2 regions of the Microbispora sp. H10830 genome follow, and region 1 is predicted to be linked to the other one. Evidence: riboswitches for the same ligand, from Rfam matches in the RefSeq annotation. Region 1 holds a riboswitch; the other holds the start of a gene.
What was found. Region 1 has a riboswitch for thiamine pyrophosphate ahead of thiO (glycine oxidase ThiO). Riboswitches for the same ligand answer to the same signal wherever they lie in the genome.
Positions count from the first base shown of each region.

Region 1 (4,509 bases):
GATTCCGAAAGCCGGGCTTACCAGACGTGAGATCGCCCGCCTTCCCGCCCGCCCGCGCGGACTTCTCGGGACGGGCGGGCGAGGGGAGGACGGCTGGTCGCGGCGATGGCGGATTCAGGAGGGGCGGGCGGGGGAGGACGCCTCGGCGTAGCGGCGGCGTGGGATGCGCCCGGCGAGGCGGGCCAGCCGCCCAGCCGTGACCGCCTGCCGCATGGCCGCGGCCATCAGGCCGGGCCGGTGGGCCCGGGTCACGGCGCTGGCCAGCAGCACCGCGTCGCAGCCCAGCTCCATCGCCTGCGCGGCGTCGCTGGCCGTGCCGATGCCGGCGTCGAGGATCACCGGCACCGTGGCGGCCTCGACGATCAGCTCGATGCTGTGCGGGTTGCGGATGCCCAGCCCGGAGCCGATCGGGGCGCCGAGCGGCATCACGGCGGCGCACCCGGCGTCCTGGAGCCTGCGGGCCAGCGCCGGGTCGTCCCCGATGTACGGCAGCACCACGAAACCGTCGGCGACCAGCCGCTCGGCGGCGTCGAAGGTCTCGATCGGGTCGGGCAGCAGGGTCCGCTCGTCCGCGATGACCTCAAGCTTGACCCAGTCGGTCTCCAGCGCCTCGCGGGCCAGGCGTGCGGTCAGCACCGCCTCCCCGGCGGTGAAGCACCCCGCCGTGTTCGGCAGCACCTTGATGCCGCGGGCGCGCAGCAGGTCGAGCACCGAACCGCGGGACTCCGGGTCGAGCCTGCGCATCGCGACGGTCGTCAGCTCGGTGCCGGACGCCTCCAGCGCCTGGTCGAGCACCTCCAGCGACGGCGCGCCGCCTGTGCCCATGATGAGCCGCGAGGTGAACTTCTCCCCGCCCAGCACGAGGACGTCGTCGGTCATGCTCACCCTCCCTGCACAGCCGTGAGCACCTCGACGCCGTCGCCGTCGGCGACCTGGGTGGAGTCCCAGGCGCTCCGGCTCACGACTTCGCCGTTCAGCGCCACCGCGACCCCGGACGTGAGGGGCGTGAGGGTCCGTACGGCGTCGCCGATCGTGGCGCCGTCCGGCAGTTCGGCCGCGCCTCCGTTGATCGTGACTTTCATTGGCTGAATCTCCCTGGATCGCAGAACCGGGCGACCGGAGGCACCTCGTCGCCGGTGAGGAACGCGGCGACGGCGTCGGCGGTGATCGGGGACAGCAGCACCCCGTTGCGTCCGTGCCCGGTCGCCGCGAGCACGCCGGGCGGCCCGGCCGGGCCGATGAGCGGCAGGTTGTCGGGCGTGCCCGGGCGGAAGCCGGTCGTCGTCTCGGCCAGTTCGAGCTCCGTGATGCCGGGCACCAGTTCGCGGGCGTCGCGCAGCAGCTCGTACACCCCTCCGGCGGTGACCCGCGCGTCGAACCCCATCTCCTGGGTCGTGGCGCCCAAGGTGATCTCTCCGTCGCCCCGGGGGACCAGGTAGGCGGGGGCGCCGTGCACCAGCCCCCTGACGCACCGGGTGAGGAAGCCCCGGGGCCCGCGCAGCCGGAGGATCTCGCCCTTGACCGGGCGTACCGGCAGGCCGGGCAGCAGGGACGCCGACCACGACCCGGCCGCCACGACGACCTGACCGGCCGCGACGGCGCCGCCGGACTCCAGCCGTACGCTCGGAGCGCCGGACCCCTGGGCGTCGATCCCCGCGACGCGCTCGGTCACCAGCGTGCCGCCCGCCTTCTCGAACGCCGCGAGCAGGGCGCGCACGACCCTGCGGGGGTTGACCCACGCGTCGTCGCGGGCCAGCAGCCCACCGCGTACGGAGGGGGAGAGCATCGGCTCGAAGGAGCGGCACTCGCGCCCGGTGAGCCGCTCGACCCGCAGGCCGAGCGTCCGCTCGAAGGCCGCGAGGTCGTCGAGGACGGCCATGTCGTCCGCGCCGCGGGCGACCTCCAGCGTGCCCTCGGTCCGGTAGTCGAGGTCGTCGCCGGTCTCGTCCTCCAGCTCCGCCCGGAACGCCGGCCAGGCCGCCAGCGACGCGAGGCCGAGCCGCAGCAGCGGCTCCTCCGTGTAGGTCACCTCGCTGACCGGCGCGAGCATCCCCGCCGACGCGTGAGTGGCGCCGCCTCCTGGCGTGGGGTCGACCACCGCCACCGACAGGCCCCGCCGCGCGGTGCGCCAGGCCGCGGCCAGGCCCTCCACCCCGCCGCCCACGATCAGGACGTCGTAGCCGGACTGCGCGCCGGACTGGGCGCCGGATGGCGGTGTGCGGGACACAGCGCTCCCTTCGCCGGCATTACCCGGATCAGGTCGGGGCGGTCGAGAGCCTCACGCTCTCCTCTCAGCCCGGTCCGCCGGGCTCCCGCGCGTCTTACGCCCACAAGGGTAGTACGCCGCCCATAACGGCCGATCGCCGGATCGGCGGGTCCGGGGCCGCCCGCGGGCGCATGATGGCGCGACGTGGATCGACCCGACGGAGGTGCCCCTCATGGCCACGATGCTGTACTCGGCCACCATGTCGCTGGACGGCTTCATCGCCGGGCCGGGCGGCGACATGTCCTGGCTGACCGAACATCTCGGGCCCAACCCGACCGTGGACGCGCTCGTCGGCGACATCGGCGCGCTGCTCGTCGGCAACCGCACCTTCCGCGGTGACGACCCCTACCGGGACACCCCCCAGGAGGGCGAGCCGTTCGGTGGCGGGTGGAGCGGGCCGCAGTTCGTGCTCACCCACGACGTCCCGGCCGCGCCGGTGCCCGGCGTGACCTTCGTGACGGAGTTCGGCGCCGCCGTCGCGGCGGCCAAGTCGGCCGCGGGGGACAAGTACGTCAACGTGCTCGGCGCGGACGTCGCCGCGCAGTGCCTCGACGCGGGCCTGCTCGACGAGATCCTCGTGTGCGTGGCGCCGGTCATGCTCGGCGACGGCGTCCGGCTGTTCTCCCACCCCGGCGGCGATCGGGTCAGGCTCGAACGGATCAGCCTCACGCACGTGCCGCACGCCACGAACATCTGGATGCGCGTGGTGCGGTGAGGGCCCGGCGTCCTTCACAACGTGGGCCCCCGCGGAAGTGCGCGTCAATTGCCCAACTCGTTATGGGGGGCCCGTTGGCCAGGGCCCCCGTTGACAATCTATGGTCAAGCTGTGGATCACGTCGTGGTGGTGGGTGCCGGCCTGGCCGGCGTGCGAAGCATCGAGGCGTTGAGGGCCGGTGGATTCACCGGCCGCATCACGCTCATCGGCGAGGAACACCATCGCCCCTATGACCGGCCGCCGCTGTCGAAGGCGGTGCTGCTCGGAGAGACCGACTCCACCGTGGTCGACTCCGATCTCGACGCCCTCGACGTGCGGCTGTGCCTCGGCACGGCGGCCAAGGGCCTGCGCGACGGCGTGCTGGAGACGACCGAGGGCGAGCTGGAGTACGACGGCCTGGTCATCGCCACCGGCGCCACGCCGATCCGCCTGCGCGGAGAGGGCCGCCAGCACGTGCTGCGCACGATCGAGGACGCGCTCGCGCTGCGCGAGCGGCTGGTCCCAGGCGCCCGCGTGGCCGTCGTCGGGGCCGGCTGGATCGGCGCCGAGGTCGCCACCGCGGCGGCCAGGGCGGGGTGCGCGGTGACCGTGGTGGAGGCGGGGGAGAGCCCGCTCGCCGTGGCGCTCGGGCCCGCCGTGGGCAGCCACACCACCGACTGGTACGCGCGGGCGGGCGTCGAGCTGCGCCTCGGCGCGATGGTCGGCACCGTGGACTCCGACGGTCTCACGCTCATGTCCGGCGCCCGGGTGCCGGCCGACGTGGTCGTCACCGGCGTCGGGGTGCGCCCGGCCGTCGACTGGCTGAAGGGGTCGGCGGTCCGGCTCGACGACGGGGTGGTGGTCGACGAGCATCTGCGCACGTCGCTGCCCAACGTGGTCGCGGTGGGCGACTGCGCGAACTGGTGGTCGCGCAGGTTCCGCACCCGGCTGCGGGTCGAGCACTGGGACACCGCGCTCCAGGCCCCCGACACGGCCGCCGCCACCCTGCTGGGCGAGGAGGCGGTCTACGACCCGGTGCCGTACTTCTGGTCCGAGCAGTTCGGTCACATGGTGCAGTTCGCCGGTCACAGGGAGGCCGGCGACCGCATGGTGCTGCGCGGCGACCCGCGCAGGGACGCGAAGTGGTCGGTGTGCTGGCTGACGGCGGACGACCGGCTCGCCGCGGTGCTCACCGTCGACCGGCCGCGCGACGTGGTGCAGGGCCGCAAGATCATCGAGAGTGGCCGGCGGCTCGACCCCCAGCGGGTCGCGGACGCGGCCGTGCCGCTCCGCGACTGCATTATGGCCTAATCGAGGTGTTTCCTGGCAGCTCGCCTGTGGTAATGGTGGACCCGTGACGCTTACTGTTGCGCAGATCGACCGGGAGACCGACCAGCTCGTAGGGGAGTGGCTCCCCCTCTCGGAGGCCGCCAAGAAGCTGGCACTGAGCATCGGCCGTGCCAAGCAACTCCTCAAGGACAAGAAGCTCGTCGGCGTCCGGCGGGGCGGCGGCGAGCCGCAGATCCCGTCGGTGTTCATCGCGGACGGC
Region 1 covers NZ_JABBWX010000001.1:370,921-375,429, reverse strand. The annotation lists gene HHX35_RS01725 (thiazole synthase) at 115-879, opposite strand; gene thiS (sulfur carrier protein ThiS) at 882-1,082, opposite strand; gene thiO (glycine oxidase ThiO) at 1,079-2,227, opposite strand; TPP riboswitch at 2,216-2,326, opposite strand; gene HHX35_RS01710 (dihydrofolate reductase family protein) at 2,439-2,981, shown strand; gene HHX35_RS01705 (FAD-dependent oxidoreductase) at 3,093-4,271, shown strand; gene HHX35_RS01700 (Rv2175c family DNA-binding protein) at 4,315-4,509, shown strand, end outside.

Region 2 (4,509 bases), on a different contig from region 1:
GAGGACGGCCGCGCCCCCGGGTTCGAGCTGACTGAGGCGGGCACGCAGAAGCGCCTGGCCGTCTACGTGGTGCGCGATCCGGAGGACGTTCCCGGCGTCGCCGGGCTCGGGCCCGACCCGCTGGCCGAGGGCTTCACGCCGGACCTGCTCAAGACGATCGTGGGCGGGAGCCGCGCGCAGATCAAGGGCCTGCTGCGGGATCAGAAGGTGATCGCGGGCATCGGCAACGCCTATTCCGACGAGGTGCTGCACGTCGCGAAGATGTCCCCCTTCAAGATCGCCGGAACGCTGACGGACGGCCAGGTCGCCGACCTGCACGACGCGATCGTGAGCACGCTGCGGGACGCGGTCGGGCGGGCCAGGGGGCTGGCCGCCAAGGACCTCAAGTCGGAGAAGAAGTCGGGCCTGCGCGTGCACGGCCGTACGGGCGAGGCGTGCGAGGTGTGCGGCGACACGATCAGGGAGGTGTCGTTCGCCGACTCGTCGCTGCAGTACTGCCCGACCTGCCAGACCGGCGGCAAGCCGCTGGCCGACCGCCGCCTGTCGCGCCTGCTCAAGTAGGTCTGCGAGAGCGACCCCACCTTCGGTGGGTTCACGTCAGGCCCGGAGGAACTCGGCGATCGGCTCGGCCTGGCCGAAGATGGCGTGACCGGTCCCGGGGAGCAGGTTCACGGTCGCGTGCGCAACGCACTCACGGACGCGCCGCACGGTCTGGCGAGAGTCGATCATGGCGTCGCGGTCGCCGGCGATGACGAGTACGGGCATGGTGAGGCCCCGCAACGCGTCGTCGGGGAACACCGGGAGCTTCTCCCTGCGCGGGTTGAAGTGCGTGAACGTCAGGACGACGGCGTCGAGGGCCTGCCGGTCCCTCTCCCCGTCGAGGCCCGCGACGGCCATCGCCGACTCGCGTAGTCCACCACGTCGGAACGGGCCGGTCAGCAGGGCCTTGAAGATCCAGCCGACCTTCTGCCGCCCCACGCCGCCAGGGCATATCAGGGCCAGTCGAGTCACTCGTTCCGGACGGCGGATGGCGTAGTCCAGGGCCGTCCAGCCGCCGAGGGAGGTGCCGACGAACGCGGCGTCGGCGATCCCGAGCCCCCGCAGCACGTCGTCGAGCCAGAGTGACACGGCGTCGGAGTCCAGGGCGGGGCGTGAGGGCGCGCTCAGGCCCGGCTCGCCGACCAGGTCGACGGCGTACGTGCGGAAGTGCCGGGACCAGGTGGGGACGTCTCCCCGCCACATCGAGGCGTTCGCGCCCGAGCCGTGCAGCAGCACGAGAGGCGGCGCGTCCGAGGGGCCGCAGGCGTGAACGAAGGTCTCGCCCTCGCGAGTCGGCACCCGTACGTGCTCGGCCGGGATCGGCCAGGCGTCCAGCACCCGCCGGTAGTGGTCGAGGAGCTCGCGCCGACCGGCCTCGGACTTGTAGATCGTCATGACGCCCGCGCCGCCGGCCGCGCGCCGCACCACATCGTTCACCGTCGGCCTCCCGCCGGAGAGGACCGCACATGGCGGCCTCGATTGTCATTTATCGCTCTCTAACATACGTGAATAAGGGAGGGATAGGGAAGTTTGGGTAACGCGCGACCGTGTCGATGCGGCCCGCGGATCACCGTGGGTCACAGCTCGCCGCATGGGCCCGGGCATCGGCGGTGTGCCGTCAGAATGGGCGCATGACATTGCCGGAAATCGCCCCCGAGGCACTGCCCGAAGACGCGTACCTGCTGGACGTCCGCGAGCACGAGGAGTGGGTGGCCGGCCACGCTCCCGGCGCCGTCCACATCCCGCTCGGCGAACTGCAGGTGCGGGTCGACGAGGTGCCGCACGACCGGCCGGTGTACGTGGTCTGCCGGGTCGGCGGCCGGTCGGCGCACGCCGCGATGTGGCTCAACCACATCGGCAGGGACGCCGTGAACGTGGACGGCGGCATGCGGTCCTGGGCCGCCGTCGGGCGTCCGATGGTGAGCGAGACCGGGGAGGCGCCTTACGTGGCGTAGGGACGGGGGCGGCGTAGGAAAACGGTCAAAGAAGTGTCATAATCCCCAAGACATCATCAATACCCGCGGGAGCTCGGGCGTGACCGGGCTGAGAGGGCGGATCCACATCGTGCCGCCGACCGCATGAACCTGTCCGGATAATGCCGGCGTAGGGAGCGTGTGATGACTTCTGCCGTCGTCGACGACGCGTACGCGGAGGTTCCGCTCACTCTTGACGAGGAGGCTCCGAGGACCCTGGGCGTGCTCGACCAGGGCGCCTTCTGGGCCAACCTCGGCGTCAGCCTCCTCGGCTTCTCGGGGGCGCTGTTCCTGCTCGACCCGCTGGGCGGCAAGCCGCTGACCTTCACCGCGGCGGTGCTCGCCGCCGTCGTCGGCAGCCTGCTCGGGACGGCGATGGTCGGCCTTGCCGCGATCCCCGGCGTACGCACCGGGCGGCCCGCGATGGTGCTGCTGCGCGGCCTGTTCGGGGCCCGCCTCTCGTACATCCCGACCGTGCTGAACATCGTGCAGATGCTCGGCTGGGGCGCCTTCGAGCTGTGGGTCATCGCCAACGGCGCGCAGGCGCTGTTCGGCCCGGCGGTGCCGTACGCGGTGTGGGCGGTCGTGGCGGGCGCGCTGACGATCGCGCTGACGATCCGGCCGCTCGGCGCGCTGCGGCTGCTGCGGCGGTACGTCACGGCGGGCGTGGTGATCGCGATGATCTGGCTGTCGGTCGCCCTGTTCCGGCAGGGGCCGTCCGTGGGGAGCGGCTCCTGGGACGCCTTCGCCCCCGCCGTCGACTACGTCATCGCGCTGTCGGTGTCGTGGGTGCCGATGGCCGCGGACTACGCCAGGCACTCGCGGTCGAGCGGCGCGGCGTTCACCGGTGTCGTCGCGGGATACACGATCGCCCAGGTGGCCTGCCTGGCCCTCGGCATCGCCGCGCTCGCCCTGGTCGGCAACGACGGGGACAAGGTGTGGGACCCGTTCGTGGCCGCCCCTCTCGGGGTCGTGTTCTTCGGCATCCTGGTGCTGCGCGAGGCCGACCAGTCGTTCGCGAACGTCTACTCGACGACGGTGTCGATCCAGAACCTCGCGCCGCGCTGGGACCGCCGGGTCATCTCGGTCGTGATCGGCGTGCTCACCACGCTGATCGCGCTGTTCGCCGACGTGAACTCCTACGGCGCGTTCCTGAGCGTGATCGGGGCCGTGTTCGTGCCGATGTTCGCCGTGCTCGTGGTGGACTACTTCGTGCTCGGCGGGGCCGCCCGGTGGAACACGGCCGAGGACGCCCCCTCCCGCTGGCTCATGATCGTGCCGTGGATCCTCGGGTTCGCGGCGTACTGGATCGTGACCTCCACGCCGACGGTCGGCTGGTGGGACGGGATCTGGACCGAGGTCCGCCTCGCCCTCGGGTTCGTCCACCAGCCGTGGATGAACGCGGCGCTCGCCGCGTTCCTCGTCGCCGGGCTGGTGACCGTGGCGCTGTCCCTCCCGGGCCGCCGCCTGCGGTCGCGCCGTTAGGGCGCTCGGCTTCCCCCCGCGTCGGCTTCTCACCCGCGTCGGCTTCTCACCCGCGTCGGCTTCTCACCCGCATCGGCTTCTCACCCACAGGCAAGTGAGTTGCAAGACGACGCCTCAAGACTGCCGCCCAGGGAAGGCCCGCGCCGGCCTTCACCGGCAGAGAGGCCGTGGGGGCAGTGGAATTCCGGGTTCTGGGTCCTTTCGAAGTCCGGGACGGCGAGGTGCCGGTCGGTGTCGGAGGCCCGCGGCAGCGGGCCGTCCTGGCCCGGCTGGTGCTCGCCGGGGGCGCGGTCGTCTCCACGGACACGTTGATCGAGGACCTCTATCGCGGCACGCCACCGGCCACCGCACTCGAGTCGATCCACGTCTACGTGTCGAACCTGCGTCGTGTGATCGAACCGCAGCGGGCGCCGCGGACCCCTCCCCGGCTCCTCGTCGCCAAACGCCCCGGTTATCTGCTCGCCACCCCGGACGTCGACGCACTGCGGTTCGGCGGGCTCGTCGCCGACGCGGAACGCCGGCCGCCCGCCCGGGCACTCGCGCTGCTCGACGAGGCGCTGGGGCTCTGGCACGGCCTGCCGTACGCCGACTTCGCGGGCGAGCTGTGGGCCGTCACCGAGGTGAACCGTCTCTGCGAGCTACGCCTGGTCGCCGTCGAGCGCCGCGCCCAGGCGGAGCTCGACCTGGGTCGGCCCGAGGCGGTGATCCAGGACCTGGAGGCCGAGGCCGGGGAGCATCCGCTGCGCGAACGGCTGTGGTGGCTGCTGGCCCTCGCGTACTACAGGGCCGGTCGCCAGGCGGACGCGCTGGCCACGTTGCGGCGTGCCAGGAGCCTCATCGCCGATCAGCTCGGGCTCGATCCTGGTCCGCAACTGCGGGCATTGGAGCAGGACATCCTGCGGCAGGCCCCGTCTCTCACCACACCGTCTCTCACCACACCGTCTCGCACCGTTCCCTGCGGGTCCGCCGCACCCGCGTCCGCTCGGCCGGCCTCAGAGAAGGCGCGCTCGCC
Region 2 covers NZ_JABBWX010000002.1:95,087-99,595, forward strand. The annotation lists gene HHX35_RS05230 (Fpg/Nei family DNA glycosylase) at 1-561, shown strand, start outside; gene HHX35_RS05235 (alpha/beta fold hydrolase) at 598-1,476, opposite strand; gene HHX35_RS05240 (rhodanese-like domain-containing protein) at 1,671-1,994, shown strand; TPP riboswitch at 2,050-2,166, shown strand; gene HHX35_RS05245 (cytosine permease) at 2,157-3,497, shown strand; gene HHX35_RS05250 (BTAD domain-containing putative transcriptional regulator) at 3,719-4,509, shown strand, end outside.
Region 2: it holds a riboswitch for thiamine pyrophosphate, as region 1 does, so the genes downstream of both, HHX35_RS05245 (cytosine permease) here and thiO (glycine oxidase ThiO) in region 1, are expected to answer to the same signal.